4 regions of the Streptomyces sp. NPDC107521 genome follow, and region 4 is predicted to be linked to each of the others. Evidence: riboswitches for the same ligand, from Rfam matches in the RefSeq annotation. Region 4 holds a riboswitch; each other region holds the start of a gene.

Region 1 (3,705 bases), on a different contig from region 4:
GGCGGTACCGCGGACACGACCGCTCGTCGGCACGGCCGCCCGGCGGGCACCGCCCGTGTCCCGCGCGGGACGCGGGCGCGCCGCCGTACCGCGGGTCCGCCGCGGTGGTGTCAGAGGCCGAGGCCCTTGCCGCGCAGCCAGGCCGCCGGGTCGACGCCGCTCGCGGAGCCGCCGGGGTGGACCTCGAAGTGCAGGTGCGGGCCGGTGACGTTGCCGGTGGCGCCCACGCGGCCGATGACGTCGCCGGTGTTGACCTGCTGGCCGACGCCGACGCTGATCGACGACTGGTGGCAGTACCAGAGCTCGGTGCCGTCCTCCAGGGTGAGGACGGTGCGGTAGCCGTAGGCGCCCGCCCAGCCCGCCTCGGTGATGGTGCCGGTGTGGACGGCCTTGACGAGGGTGCCGGTGGGGGCGGCGAAGTCGAGCCCGGTGTGGTGGCCGGAGGTCCACATGCTGCCGGCCTGGCCGAAGGTGGAGGTGAGCGTGTAGGAGGAGGTCGGCAGCGTGTACTGCCGGGCCAGCTCGGCGAGCCGCTCGGCCTCGGCCTTCTCGCGGGCCTCCTCCTCGGCGCGGGCCTTCTCGGCGGCGGCCTTGGCCTCCGCCTCCTTCTTCGCCTCGGCGGCCTTGTCGGCGGCGGCCTGCGCGGCTTCGGCGGCCTGCTTCACGGCGGCTTCCCTGGCCTTCTCGGCGGCCTTGTTCTCCACCTGGACCTGCTGCTGCTCGGCCTGCTCCAGGATCCGGGTCCGCAGCGCCTCACCGGCGTCGGCGGTGCCCTGGGCGGTGTCGGCGGTGGTGACGCCGACGGCGCTGAGCGGGGTGGCCGCGGTCTCGGGACCGGAGGGCTTCTCGTCGCCGGCGACCAGCGCGCCGACCTTCGACAGGCTGGGCAGGTCCGGCAGGGAGATCGAGACCGGCGGCTTGCCGGTCTGCGCGCTGGCCATGCCGCCCGCTCCGACGGCCGCGATGACGCCGACGCCGAGGACGGTGGAGCTGCGGGCGAGCCCGCCGCGCTGCTTGGCGACGCGGTGCCGGCCGCGCACGGGGCGGACGGACTCCGCGGTGGGGTTCCATTCCTCCCAGGGACCCTCTTCGGGGCGGGGGACTCCGTGGCCGAAGGTGTCGTCGACGCCATGGCCGGAGGGTGCGAACGGGGCCTCGGGGACAGGCCGGTTGGACGCCACGTGGGCGTGCTCCTTTCCTTCCTTCCGCCTACCGGGTTAGCTGACGGGTTCGGAGCAGGAAGGTCTCCTACGGGCGGTTTTCGGCCATGTCGCCATGGCGGCGTGCGCCCGATTCACCCCAAGGTGGTGGTTCCCCGGTTCCCTCGCGGGATTCGGCATGTGCGCGCGGAGCCGCCTTCTGTGACGGCTGGGACGACCGCGCTGCGTTATCGAACGTTAATAGACGAGAGCCGGGTATTCCAAGCCGCTCCGCTTGATCATTAACGATTCGGGGGTGATCCAAAGCACTACGGCAGGCGAAAACGGGGCGAGTTGGCCCCGCGCCCGGCGCTCCGGGCACCACTTCTTCACCTCACACCGTCCTGATGGTGTGTCAGTTGTTATGCGGAGGGCGGTCGCTCTCTCACCGTCCGTGACGGCCTCCGGGACGGTGGACGGCGAGCAGCGCCATGTCGTCGGCCATGCCCCCGCCGGAGTACCGGCGCACATCCTCGGCCAGGGCGTCGAGCAGGTCCGCCGGGTAGGCGAAGCGGTTGCCCCGCAGCCGTGCCTCGGGGTCGTAGAAGACCCCGCGGGCGTCGCGCGCCTCGGACAGCCCGTCGGTGTGGAGCAGCAGGGTGGCCCCGGCGGGGAAACCGGCCTCCTCGGCGCGGTCCGGCCACACCCCCAGCTCCCCCATGCCGAGCGGCAGCGCGGCCTCCCGCGCGGGCAGCGGGCGCACGGTGCCGTCGGCGTACAGCATCAGCGGCGGGGGGTGGCCCCGGTTGACGACCCGGACGGCGCCGTCGCCGTGCGGGAGTTCCGCGAGGACGGCGGTGGTGAAGCCCTCGAAGTCGTCCAGACCGTCGCGCCGGGTGCCCTCGCGGGCGAGCGCCCGTTCCAGCCGCTGCGCGACCGCCTCCAGGGTCGCCTCCTGCTCGGCGGCCTCCCGGAACGCGCCGATGACCACCGCGACGGCCGCGACGGCGCCCATGCCCTTGCCGCGCACGTCGCCGACGAGGAGCCGGACGCCGCGCGCGCTGTCCTGCACGGCGTAGAGGTCGCCGCCGATGAAGGCGCCTGCCTGGGCGGCCTCGTAGCGGGCGGCGATCTCGAAGCCGCCGATCCGCTCCGGGGGCCGGGGCAGCACGGCGCGCTGGGCGGCCTCCGCGATCTCACGGGTGGAGGCGAGCCGCTCGTCGGTGCGGCGGACGGAGGTGTTGACCAGGACGGCGAGGACGGCGACGGTCGCGATGGTGAACAGCTCGGTGAGGGAGTCGACGCTGTGGAGCACGCCCTTGGTCAGTTGCAGCAGGCTGACGGAGGCGATCACGGCCGCCGCGGTGAGGACGGTGCCGCGCCGCGAGTAGAGGGGCGCGGCGACCAGCGGGGCGGCGGTGTAGAGGGGCCCGGCGGTGAAGTACCGCGGGGTGAGGGAGTCGTAGACGATCGCGACGAGGATCAGCAGCGGCGGCAGCAGGCGGACCAGCCGGTTGCCGACGGGGGGACCCCGCCGGGGGGCGGGCAGGCGCAGCGGGCCGGGTCCCTCGTCGTGGCTGCCGTGACCGCGGTGAGGGCCGCGACCGCGCCGGATTTCCGGCCGGCCGGTCGACGCGCCGGAGCGGGGGCGGGCGGGCGCGGGCGGGCCGGGGGGCGGTCCGTCGGGGGACCGGCCGTCCGGTTCCTCGTCGCCCATGTCACCTGGCCGCACCACTCGTCTCCCGCCACCCGCCCCGCACGTCCGTGCCGGTGTCGCCGTCCGGGTCCCAGGTTTCCCGGGGCGGGGGCGGCGGGCGAGCGGTGCGCGCCGATCGGATGACGGCCGGACGGCCACCGGACGGGAGGGCGGGGGCGGGGGCGGGGGCGGGGGCAGATTGGAAACGGAACGCCGGGGAGCCGGGGAGCCGGGGAGCCGGGGAGCCGGGAAACGCACCGGAGGCCGGAACCCTTTCGGATTCCGGCCTCCGGCCTTCAGTAGCGGGGACAGGATTTGAACCTGCGACCTCTGGGTTATGAGCCCAGCGAGCTACCGAGCTGCTCCACCCCGCGTCGTTGTGTGACCAGTGTACGCCATCGCGGGACCACCGCGCACACACGTTTCCCGTGTCCCGCGCGCCCCGGCCGTCACCTCCGCCCCGCCCCGTCCCTGGAGCCGGACGGCGGGCGCCGGGACGCCGGGCCCGGGGAACCGGAACGCGGGGGCGGGGGCGCCGGGGTTCAGGGGGCCGTCAGGTGCCGGTTCGGCGCGGCGGCCCGCTCGGCGTACTCCGGCAGGACGACCACGACGGCGCCCGCGGCGGCCAGCGCCCCGCTGCCGTCGGCCCCGGAAACGAAGGTGTCGGGCTCGCGCCAGGCCGTGACCACCCGGCGCACCCCGGCGTCGAGGATCAGCCGGACGCAGGGTGCGGGGCGGGAGGCGCGGCGGGAGCAGGGCTCCAGGCTGGAGTAGACGGTGGCGCCGGGGAGCCGGGGGTCGGCCGGGTCCGTCCGGGCGAGGGCCACCTCCTCGGCGTGCGCCACGGGGTCGCCGCCCTCCCGGGAGTGG
Region 2 (3,705 bases), on a different contig from region 4:
TCGCCGTCGAGGTGCTGCTGGACGCGCCGCTGGACGCCGAGCCCGCCGGTCTGGACGGGGTAGCCACGATCATGGCGCGGGCCTTCTCCGAGGGCACCGACAAGCACTCCGCGGAGGAGTTCGCCGCCGAGCTGGAGCGCTGCGGCGCCACCCTCGACGCGCACGCCGACCACCCGGGCGTGCGGCTGAGCCTGGAGGTGCCCGCCTCCCGGCTGGCCAAGGCCCTCGGGCTGGTCGCGGACGCGCTGCGGGCGCCCGCCTTCGCGGACAGCGAGGTCGAGCGCCTCGTCCGCAACCGGCTGGACGAGATCCCGCACGAGCTGGCCAACCCGACCCGGCGCGCCGCCAAGGAGCTGTCCAAGGAGCTGTTCCCGGCCGACGCGCGCATGTCGCGCCCGCGCCAGGGCACCGAGGAGACGGTCGCCGCCATCGACTCGGCGGCCGTCCGCGCCTTCTACGAGAAGCACGTGCGCCCGGCCACCGCCACCGCCGTGGTCGTCGGCGACCTGACCGGTCTCGACCTCGACGCGCTGCTCGCCGACACCCTCGGCGCGTGGACCGGCTCGGCCGCCGCGCCGCGCCCGGTGCCGCCGGTGACCGCCGACGACCGGGGCCGCGTCGTCATCGTGCACCGTCAGGGCGCCGTCCAGACGCAGCTCCTGATCGGCCGTATCGGCGCCGACCGGCACGACCGGGTGTGGCCCGCCCAGGTGCTCGGCACCTACTGCCTGGGCGGCACCCTCACCTCCCGGCTGGACCGGGTCCTGCGGGAGGAGAAGGGCTACACCTACGGCGTCCGCGCCTTCTCCCAGGTGCTGCGCTCCGCCCCCGACGGCAGCGGCGCCGCCATGCTGGCCATCAGTGGTTCTGTGGACACCCCCAACACCGGCCCCGCCCTGGCGGACCTGTGGACGGTGCTGCGGACCCTGGCCGAGGGCGGTCTGACCGACGCCGAGCGCGATGTGGCCGTGCAGAACCTGGTGGGCGTGGCCCCGCTCAAGTACGAGACGGCGGCGGCCGTCGCGAGCACCCTGGCCGACCAGGTCGAGCAGCACCTGCCCGACGACTACCAGGCCGCCCTGTACCGCCAACTCGCGGCCACCGGCACGGTGGAGGCCACGGCGGCGGTCGTGAACGCCTTCCCGGTGGACCGCGTGGTGACGGTCCTCGTCGGGGACGCGTCCGTGATCAGGGAGCCCGTGGAGGCCCTCGGCATCGGCGAGGTCACCGTCGTGGCGGCCGAGTAGGGTCCGCCCGGCACGCGGCGGCCCCGGTGGCGGAGGCGTCACCGGGGCCGCCGTATGCCCGAATTGAGGGAATGACCACCCGTCTGCACTGTGGGATACGGCACAAAAACCAGGTTGTGTTTGAGGAGTGAAGGCGCCCCCGCTTAGCGTCGTCCCGGCTGTACGTCACGCAGTGCGCCGCATCCGCGGCACCGGACAGTCATCGCCGAGTCCCCGTACGGCGCGAGCCGGGGGAGCCGGGGACCCGTCTTCCGGCCGCCGCCCGCGGCCGGAGGGGCACACGTCCCAGGGGTGAATCGGATGCCCGCGCCCAGCGGGGGAGTCCGTAGGAGACCTTCCTGCTCCGAACCCGTCAGCTAACCCGGTAGGCGAGAGGGAAGGAAAGGAAACCGTCGCCACATGGCGTTCACGCACGCCTCCGGGAAGCACCGCCGCCCCGGCCGGATGCACCGCACCACCGCCCGTGCCGCGAGCGTCGCGGCCCTCACCGCCACCGCGGGCGGAGTCGCCGGAGCCCTCGCCGGACCGGCCGCCGCGGCCGAGACCGAGGCCGAGCAGAGCGGACTGACGCCGGTCGTCACCATCGGCGGTTCCATAGCCGACGAGATCGACGCGCAGGCCGACGCCCAGCGCGGCGCCGCCGACGACGCCGCCGCCCGGGTCGCCGCGCAGGAGATCGCCCGCGAGCGCGCCGCCGCCGCGGCCGAGGCCGCCAAGGACGCCCGCGAGGCCAGGGAGCGCGCCGCCCGCGAGGCCGAGCGCCAGCGTCTGAACACCTTCGTCTCGCCGGTCGCCGGCTCCTACGTCTCCACCGCCTACGGCTCGACCAGTTCCCTCTGGTCCTCCGGCACCCACACCGGCATCGACTTCCACGCCGGCAACGGCGCCTCGGTCCGCTCGGTCGGCGTCGGCACCGTCGTCCAGGCCGGATGGGGCGGGGCGTACGGCAACCAGGTCGTGATCCGGATGCACGACGGCACCTACACGCAGTACGGGCACCTGCTGTCCATCGGCGTCTCGGTCGGCCAGTCCGTCGAGGCGGGCCAGCAGATCGGCCTGGCCGGCGACACCGGCAACGTGACCGGCCCGCACCTGCACTTCGAGGCCCGCACCGGCACCGACTACGGCTCGGACATCAACCCCCTGGTCTACCTCCGCTCCCACGGAGTGAACCTCTGACCCCTGCGGCCGACCCCTCCGGCCCGGCCGCGGCACCCCCGGTGCCCGCCCCCGGACCCCCGAGGAACGCCGCGCGGAACCCCGGCCCGAGCGGCCGGGGTTCCGGCGTTCCCGGACATCCGGCGCCGCGCGGTACCCGGCGGAAGCCCGCCGCCCGCCGCGTCCCGTACCGGCCGTGTCCCGCGCCTGTCCCGAGCCCCGCTCCGGCTCCGGGCCCCGCACCGCCCGGCCGCCGGGCACCTCCGGACATCGGTCCGGACACCGGTCCGGACGCCGGGACACCGGGCCCGGACCGGTCCGGGACGGACGAAGGGCCCGCCCGGACACCCGGGCGGGCCCTCCGTTCCGGCCGCGGCGGACCGGAACGGGGCGGTCTCAGACCGTCTCGGGAAGCTCCTCAAGACCTTCGGCGACCAGCTTCGCCAGGCGGTCCAGCGCGGCGTCCGCGCCCTCGGCGTCGGAGGCCAGGACGACCTCCTCGCCGCCCTGGGCGCCCAGACCCAGCACCGCCAGCATGGAGGCCGCGTTGACGGGCGAGCCGTCGGCCTTGGCGATCGTGACCGGGACGCCGGTGGCCGTGGTGGCCCGGACGAAGATGGAGGCGGGGCGGGCGTGGAGACCCTCGGCCCAGCCGACGTTGACGCGGCGCTCAGCCATGTTGCTGCCCTTCAGGTGTGCAGGGTTGTCTAGACCAGTCTCACATACGGTCGAGGGTGCCCGGACGGAACCGCTTCCGGACAGACTGCCCCGCGCCGCCGCCGGGCGCGAGCCGTACTCTGGGGCCCATGCAGACCTCGTCCGACCGGCCTGAGTACCCCGCCCACTGGGAGGCCGACGTGGTGCTGCGCGACGGTGGCACCGCGCGTGTGCGCCCGATCACCGTCGATGACGCCGAGCGCCTGGTCAGCTTCTACGAGCAGGTCTCCGACGAGTCGAAGTACTACCGCTTCTTCGCGCCCTACCCGAGGCTGTCCGCCAAGGACGTGCACCGCTTCACGCACCACGACTTCGTGGACCGGGTGGGGCTCGCGGCGACCGTCGGCGGCGAGTTCATCGCCACCGTGCGCTACGACCGGATCGACGCCGCCGGGGCGCCCGCCTCCGCCCCGGCCGACGAGGCCGAGGTCGCCTTCCTCGTCCAGGACGCCCACCAGGGCCGGGGCGTGGCCTCCGCGCTGCTCGAACACATCGCCGCCGTCGCCCGCGAGCGCGGCATCCGCCGCTTCGCCGCCGAGGTCCTGCCCGCCAACACCAAGATGATCAAGGTGTTCACCGACGC
Region 3 (3,705 bases), on a different contig from region 4:
GGGTGCCGCGCGGGGGCTGCGGCGGCCAGGGCTGCGCCGGGTCGGCCGGCACCGGCAGCCCGAGGGCCTGCCCCGCGCGCAGCGCCACCCGGGTGTGCCCCTCGGGCGAGAGGTGGAGCCGGTCGGCGTCCCAGGCCCGGCGGTCCTGGACGCTCCGCAGCGACCACAGGTCGAGCACGGGGCAGCCGTAGCGGTCCGCGACGGCGCGCACATGTCCGTTGTAGGTGGCGATCCTCCCGCGCAGGTGCTTGAGCAGGGGAACGCCGCGGGTGTCGAAGCCGGTGGTGACCAGGACGGTGCCGGCCGCGGCGGTCAGCGCCGCCACCGCCCGCTCGAACCGCTCGGCCACCTCGTCCGGGTCGGTGCCGGGCCGGATGATGTCGTTGCCGCCCGCGCAGAAGGAGACCAGGTCCGGCGCGAGGTCCACGGCGCGGGGGAGCTGGTCCGCCACGATCTGGTCCAGCAGTTTCCCGCGCACGGCCAGGTTGGTGTAGGTGAAGTCGCCCTCGGGGCGCCGGTCCGCGAGCAGGACGGCGAACCGGTCGGCCCAGCCGACGAACGCCCCGTCGGGGCCGGGGTCGCCGACGCCTTCGGTGAAGCTGTCCCCCACCGCCACGTACGACCCGATCACTGCTCCGCTGACATTCTTCGAATCGTCTGTCACGTCGACCCATCCTTCCCCGTGGAATGTGACCTACGCGACCGTAGGAAAGGGTTGACGGGCGGTGAGAAAGGCCACGCCCCCGGGGTTGGCCGATTCGGGAATACGCCGGGCCGAAAAGGGCGCACCGAAAGCACCGGAGACCGGACCCGGGGATCGGGGTCCGGCCTCCGGTGGCGCGGGGTCCCGCGTCAGATCGCGACGCCGTGCGCGCGCAGGTAGCCGATCGGGTCCACGTCGGAGCCGTAGTCCGGGGTGGTGCGGATCTCGAAGTGCAGGTGCGGTCCGGTCACGTTGCCGGTGGCGCCGGACAGGCCGACCTGCTGACCGGCGGTCACGGACTGGCCGGCCGAGACGGAGAGCGAGGACAGGTGGGCGTACTGGGCGTAGTGGCCGTCGGCGAGCCGGATGACGACCTGGTTGCCGTACGCGCCGCCCCAGCCGGCGGAGACCACGGTGCCCGCGCCGACGGCCTTCAGCGAGGTGCCGGTCGGGACGACGAAGTCGGTGCCGGTGTGGTAGCCGCTGGACCACATGCCGCCCGCCTGGTGGTACGGGGTGCCGACGGTGCCGCCGGGCACCGGGGAGACGTAGCCGCCGGTGGAGCCTACGGGCCGGGCGCCCGCGGACTGCGGGGCGGTGTTGGACGCGGCGCCGGAGGAGGCGGCCTCACCGGCGGCCGGGGCGGCGGGCTTCGGGGCCGCCGGGGCCTGGGCGGCGGGCTCGCGCTCCGCGGGCTTCGGCGCGGCGGCGGGCTTCTCCGCCGCGGCCCGGGGGGTCCGGGCGGCGGGCGCGGAGCGGTCGGCGCCCGGAGCGGCCTTGCCGCCGAGGACCAGGCGCAGGCCGGGGTGGATCAGGGACGGGTCGCTGCCGACGGCCTCGCGGTTGTCCGCGTAGAGCCGCTTCCAGCCGCCGTCGACGTGCTGCTCGGCGGCGATCTTCGAGAGGTGGTCGCCACCGCGGACGGTGTACGTCCGGGTGCCCTGCTTCTGGTCGGCGCCCTGGGCCGGGGCCTTCGCGGCGGCGGCCGGGGCGGACTGCGCGGACTGTCCGGCGACGGAGTGCGCCGGGGCGGCGTGGGCGCCGGCGGCACCCATCAGCGGGAGCGCGAGCGCGGCGCCGCCGGTTCCGGCGACGGCGATGGTGCGGGTGAGGCGCTGGGCCTTGGAACGGCGGTGCTTACCCTTCGCGGGCATGTCGAATTCCTCTCCGGCGCCTGCGAGGTGAGCTGTCGGGTGCGGGCTGGAGATGCCCGGCCGCGCGGACCGCGCGGCTTTACCCCTAGCCGTTCCGGGAACCGGAACAGGCGGTCGTACCTGTGGGTCCCCCGCTCCTGCCGGGTACGGGTGGTGAGATGGATGCGGGCTCCGGGCGGCGGCAGGATTGGGCGTCCGACCGGATCGGTGGCGAACGTAAGGGACCGGGACGCGAACGGACAAGCGAGTGGTTCCGCGGACGGGAGTTTCTCGTGATCCTTTATGGGAATGCACGGTGACCCTGTGTCGATTTCCTGATTCCGGGACGCCCGAACACCCCGGAAAAGCATGTGAATTACGTGAACATGACGGGCAACGCACCGTCACGGATATGACGCTGCTCACGGGTGCCTTTTCCGCCCGCCCTTATTTCGGAGCGAGCGGGAATCAAATACGCCGATTCGGACAGAACCTTCTCAAAGCGACATCGACCGGCATTCGGGTCATGCCCGGAAGGTGCGCGCCGGAGCCTCCCGCGGGGCCGCGCGCACCCCGTCGCCCCAGGCAGGGGATGCCGTATGGTCGAGTCGACCGACGCCCACCGGGTGAGCAGCGCCCGCGGGCCGCAGTGGGAGGAGCCCCCGTGACGCAGCAGGTCCCCTCGACCGAGCCGGAACTGGCCGGAGTGCGCAACTTCAGGGACCTGGGCGGGCTGCCGACCGTGGACGGCCGCCGGGTGCGCGGCGGGGTGCTGTACCGCAGCGGCCATCTGGCGCACGCCACCGGGGAGGACACCGTGTTCCTCGCCTCGCTGGGTCTGCACACGGTCTTCGACTTCCGCAACGCGGCGGACCAAAGGCTGGAGGGCCCGGACGTCGATCTGCCGGGCGTGCGCAACGTGAACCTGCCGCTGAGCGACCCGGCCGACGGCGCCGAGTTCTGGCGGCTGGTCCGCGACGGCGACCTGGACCAGCTGCGCGGCATCCTGGCGGACGGCAGGGCGGCCGGCCGGATGATCGGCTCCTACCGAATGATCATCAAGGACCGCACGGCGGAGCACTCGCGGGTGCTGCGCGCGCTCGCCGAGGACAGCGTCCCCGCCCTGATGCACTGCGCGGCGGGCAAGGACCGCGCGGGCCTGTCCATCGCCGTCACCCTGCTCGCCCTGGGCGTCGAGCGCGACGCCATCGTCGAGGACTACCTCAAGTCGAACGCGGCCCACCGCCGCTACCGGGTGCAGCGCAGCGACTCGTCGGCGGCGGCCTACTCGCCCGAGGTGATGGAGCTGCTCGACCCGCTGTTCGACGCGCGCGCCGAGTACCTGGCGGCGGCCTTCGAGACCGTCCAGGAGACCTGGGGCGGGGTCGACACCTATCTGGAGCGGGGGCTCGGGATCACGGCGCCGACCCGGGAGCGGCTGCGCGAGCGACTGCTGGACTGAGCCGGGTCCACCCGGCCCGTCACCCGCCCACGGGACCGCTCGGCCGGCCGCCCCGGCCCGCCCGTGACCGCTACTTGGCTCCCACCGCGAAGAGCACGTAGATGAAGGCGGCCAGGAGATGGCCCACCGCGACGTAGATGATCAAACGGATCCACAACGAGCGGGGGAACTTCTCCTCCAGGTTGCTCATGACATCTCTCCATGGGTCGGTCCCAGGCACAGGGTGGCCGTGGGCGTCTGCAACAGGGTATGGACGAAGAGCAGCTCGACCCCGTCGGGGTCCTGCGCGGCGATCCGGTGCGGGGTCATCGAGTCGAAGTGGGCGCTGTCCCCCGGGCCGAGCCGGTGGGCGCTGTCCCCGAGGCGCAGCCGGAGCCGGCCCCGCAGGACGTGCAGCCACTCCTCGC
Region 4 (3,705 bases):
CGAGCTCCGCGTAGTACTCGGTCATCTCGGCGGCGGTGCGCTCCTTGCCCTCGAAGGTGTAGGAGCCGTCCTTGTAGAACTCGGACGCGGCGACGTCCAGCGCGAGCGCGATCTGCTCGCCCGGGATGTAGCCGGCCTCCTTGACGGCCTCCAGGATGAGGTCGAGGGCCTCGCGGTTGGAGCCCAGGTTCGGGGCGAAGCCGCCCTCGTCGCCGAGACCGGTGGCCAGGCCCTTCTTCTTCAGGACCTTCTTGAGGGTGTGGTAGACCTCGGTGCCCCAGCGCAGCGCCTCGGAGAAGGACTCCGCGCCGATCGGCGCGATCATGAACTCCTGGATGTCCACGTTGGAGTCGGCGTGCGAGCCGCCGTTCAGGATGTTCATCATCGGCACCGGCAGCAGGTGCGCGTTGGGTCCGCCCAGGTAGCGGAACAGGGGCAGGTCGCTGGCCTCGGAGGCGGCGTGGGCGACGGCGAGGGAGACGCCGAGGATGGCGTTGGCGCCGAGCGAGCCCTTGTTGTCGGTGGCGTCCAGGTCGAACATGGCCTGGTCGATCAGGCGCTGCTCGGTGGCGTCGTAGCCGACCAGCTCCGGGCCGATCTGCTCGATGACCGCGAGCACGGCCTTCTCGACGCCCTTGCCCAGGTAGCGGCCGGGGTCCCCGTCGCGCAGCTCGATGGCCTCGAAGGCGCCGGTGGAGGCGCCGGACGGCACGGCGGCACGACCCGTGCTGCCGTCGTCGAGGCCGACCTCGACCTCGACCGTGGGGTTGCCTCGGGAGTCCAGGATTTCCCGGGCTACGACGACGTCGATGGACGGCACGAGCATCTCCTTCTTGGGGTGTGACGCGGGCGGCCGGGCCGCGATGGCTTGGCGGTCCGTTCCGTGTTGCTCTGCGGGATGAGCCTAACCGGCTCCGGGCGATCGGTCGGCCTTCGGCCCACCCCGTGGACAGAACCGGCGGGAAATTGTTTCCGAACGGAACAAAACGGTTCGGGGAAACCGGGGCGCGGGCCGGACGGGGCGCGGGGCGGGGTCCCGGCCCGGCGCGCGGGCGCGAAAAAACCCGCCCCGGTGCGTACGGGGGAACACGCACCGGGGCGGGGGCCGGGGGGAGCGGCGGCCTACTTGAGGTGGAGCTGCTGGCCCGGGTAGATCAGGTCGGCGTCCTCGACGATGTCGCCGTTGAGCTTGAAGAGCTTCGCCCAGCCGCCCTTGACGCCGTGGTCGGCGGCGATGGAGCTGAGGGTGTCGCCCGCGACGACCCGGTACTCGCCGTCGCCCTTCTTGACCTTCTTGCCGGTCGGGGTGGTGACGGTCTTCTTGGCGGCCGGACGCTCGGCGGAGCGGGTCGACCTCTGCTCGGCGGAGCGGTCCGAGGTGCCCTGGGAGCGCTGCGGGGCGCTCTGGGAGGTGCCGGTGCTCTGCTTCTGGGTGCTCTGCTTCTGGGTGTTCTGCGAGGAGCCGGTGCCCTGCTGCTGGGTGCTCTGCGAGGAGCCGCCCTGGCTCTGCGGGGCGGTGGAGCCGCCGCCGGTGTACGCGGCACGGGACAGGCCGACACCGCAGACCGGCCAGGCGCCCTTGCCCTGGCCCGCGAGCACCTTCTCGGCGATCTCTATCTGCTGCGCCTTGCTCGCCTGGTTGGCGGTGGCGGCGTACTGCGTACCGCCGTAGGCGGCCCAGGTGGAGGCGGAGAACTGCAGACCGCCGTAGTAGCCGTTGCCGGTGTTGATGGACCAGTTGCCGCCGGACTCGCAGCGGGCGACGGCGTCCCACTCGGCGGCGGTGGCGGCGGAGGCGTTGCCGGCCGCCATCAGCGGGGCGGCGACAGCGGCGCCGGTGACGCCGGCGACGGCGATGACGCGGGTGGCCTTGGACGGGCGACGGTGCTTGCCCTTGCCGGAAAACAGCATGGTTGATCCCCTCACCGACGCCTGCGAGGTGAGCTGTCGGGTTCGGGCCGGTTGAGTTGCCCGGCCGGGTTCCTCACGGAACTCGGCTCCACCCCTAGCCGCTCCGGCTCAACTGCCCGGTGCGGCGACTTACCTTGGGTCCCCCGCTCCTGCCTGCGGCGCTTGACGCGACGACTGTTCCCGGAGGGCCGCTGGCAGGATTCGGCGTTGCGGCAACCGGGGCCCGCGATGGCGAGCGACCCTGACCGTAGCCACGCGCTCCGCGGATTTTCAAAGACGATCACGGCTTATGAGACCTATATCTCACGAGATCCAAAACGGACATACAGCCGCGAACCATGACGTGAACTAGCCCTGCCCGGGCTCCGATTCACCGCCGACGGCAAGCTCCTGACCGGGCAGGATGTAGTCCGGGTCGGCGCCCACGACGTCCTTGTTCTCCTCATAGAGGGAGGACCATCCGCCGTCGACCCCGAGGGAGTCCGCGATGCCCCACAGACTGTCGCCCGGACGGACGGTGTAGGAGCCGTCCACGGCGTCCCGGGCGGCGCTCCCGCCGCGCGAGGCGTGACGGCCGGAGGAGCCGTCGGCGCGGCCGTCCGCCGCGCCCTCGTCGGCGCTGCCGCCGCGGTGCCGCCCACCGCCGGCCGCCTCCTCACCGGCGGAGCCCGAAGCACCCCCACCGGAGCCGGACTTGTCCGATTCACCGGACTCGACCGCATTCGACCCGCGGTCGTCCGTCCCCTCGGAGGCGCCGGTGCCTTCGGAGCCGCCGGCGCCGGACGCGGAGTCCCGCGCCGCCCCGGGATCGGACGAGGCGCCGGAATCAGGCGTTTCGTCCCGGTCATCGGCCGACGTCCCGTCAGAGGCCGCCGACGGGGAGGGCGACCCGCTCTCCCGCCCGGACGGCGCCGGGTCCTTCCCGCCGGACCGCCCGGACGACCCGGGCGTGTCGGAGGCGCCGGGAGAGGCGGAGGAGCCGGGGTCGGCGGAGGCGTCGGAGCCGGCGTCCTCCGCACGGTCCGCCCCGGAGGCGTCCGAATCCTGGGACCCGCCCTCGTCCCGGGACTCGCCCCGGGACTTCCCGTCCTTGTCCGTCCCCTCCTCCGAGGACCCGCCCTTGCCGAGGCCCGCCTGCGGGCCGCAGGTCGGCCAGGCGGCGACGCCCCGGTCCGCGAGCAGCTTCTCGGCCACTCTGATCTGCTGGGCGCGGCTGGCCTGGTCGGGGCTGGGCGCGTACTGCGTACCGCCGTAGCCCTCCCAGTCCTCCTGGGAGAGCTGGAGACCGCCGTAGTACCCGTTGCCGCCGTTCTGGCTCCATGCGCCGCCGGTCTCGCACTCCGCGACCCGGTCCCAGTTCGCGCCGTCGGCCGCGTGGGCGCCGGTGGCGCCGAGCAGCGGGAGGGCGATGGCGGAGCCGGTCACTCCGGCCGCGACGACGAGGGCCGGGGCCTGGCGGGGGCGACGGTGACGACCGTTCCCGGAAAGCATGCGACTACCTTTCGCGAGACAGCGAGGGGCGCGCGGCGGAACAACGGCTCTGCCGCCGCACATTGATCCGTGAACGTATAGGCAGTCAATCACTTGTCACAAGTTCATGCCGCACAGATCACATGAGGATCACAAAGTTGAACAGCTGTCACTTTTCCGGCGCGGGCGGGGTGTTGTCCCCGGCCCGCCCGACGGGGGTGAACGACACCGGCAGGGTGCGCAGTCCGCGCATGATGAGCCCGCCGCGCCACCGCAGTTCGTCCGGGTCCGCTGCCAGCTCCAGGTCCGGGAGCCGGGTGAACA

What was found. Region 4 has a riboswitch for cyclic di-AMP ahead of ACZ7LB_RS25310 (transglycosylase family protein). Riboswitches for the same ligand answer to the same signal wherever they lie in the genome.
Region 1: it holds a riboswitch for cyclic di-AMP, as region 4 does, so the genes downstream of both, ACZ7LB_RS30115 (M23 family metallopeptidase) here and ACZ7LB_RS25310 (transglycosylase family protein) in region 4, are expected to answer to the same signal.
Region 2: it holds a riboswitch for cyclic di-AMP, as region 4 does, so the genes downstream of both, ACZ7LB_RS14370 (M23 family metallopeptidase) here and ACZ7LB_RS25310 (transglycosylase family protein) in region 4, are expected to answer to the same signal.
Region 3: it holds a riboswitch for cyclic di-AMP, as region 4 does, so the genes downstream of both, ACZ7LB_RS31705 (M23 family metallopeptidase) here and ACZ7LB_RS25310 (transglycosylase family protein) in region 4, are expected to answer to the same signal.

Annotation. Positions count from the first base shown of each region.
Region 1 covers NZ_JBVKAT010000030.1:20,014-23,718, forward strand. Annotated here, with positions in the region: gene ACZ7LB_RS30115 (M23 family metallopeptidase) at 111-1,181, opposite strand; cyclic di-AMP (ydaO/yuaA leader) riboswitch at 1,192-1,349, opposite strand; gene ACZ7LB_RS30120 (PP2C family protein-serine/threonine phosphatase) at 1,585-2,856, opposite strand; tRNA gene ACZ7LB_RS30125 (tRNA-Met) at 3,136-3,209, opposite strand; gene ACZ7LB_RS30130 (dihydrofolate reductase family protein) at 3,378-3,705, opposite strand, start outside.
Region 2 covers NZ_JBVKAT010000008.1:55,533-59,237, reverse strand. Annotated here, with positions in the region: gene ACZ7LB_RS14375 (M16 family metallopeptidase) at 1-1,247, shown strand, start outside; cyclic di-AMP (ydaO/yuaA leader) riboswitch at 1,441-1,633, shown strand; gene ACZ7LB_RS14370 (M23 family metallopeptidase) at 1,647-2,426, shown strand; gene ACZ7LB_RS14365 (HPr family phosphocarrier protein) at 2,802-3,083, opposite strand; gene ACZ7LB_RS14360 (bifunctional acetate--CoA ligase family protein/GNAT family N-acetyltransferase) at 3,212-3,705, shown strand, end outside.
Region 3 covers NZ_JBVKAT010000042.1:2,564-6,268, reverse strand. Annotated here, with positions in the region: gene ACZ7LB_RS31710 (SGNH/GDSL hydrolase family protein) at 1-631, opposite strand, end outside; gene ACZ7LB_RS31705 (M23 family metallopeptidase) at 853-1,857, opposite strand; cyclic di-AMP (ydaO/yuaA leader) riboswitch at 1,862-2,020, opposite strand; gene ACZ7LB_RS31700 (tyrosine-protein phosphatase) at 2,501-3,298, shown strand; gene ACZ7LB_RS31695 (DUF6126 family protein) at 3,369-3,488, opposite strand; gene ACZ7LB_RS31690 (helix-turn-helix domain-containing protein) at 3,485-3,705, opposite strand, start outside.
Region 4 covers NZ_JBVKAT010000019.1:134,672-138,376, reverse strand. Annotated here, with positions in the region: gene eno (phosphopyruvate hydratase) at 1-820, opposite strand, end outside; gene ACZ7LB_RS25310 (transglycosylase family protein) at 1,123-1,911, opposite strand; cyclic di-AMP (ydaO/yuaA leader) riboswitch at 1,915-2,082, opposite strand; gene ACZ7LB_RS25305 (transglycosylase family protein) at 2,260-3,402, opposite strand; gene ACZ7LB_RS25300 (cytochrome P450 family protein) at 3,551-3,705, opposite strand, start outside.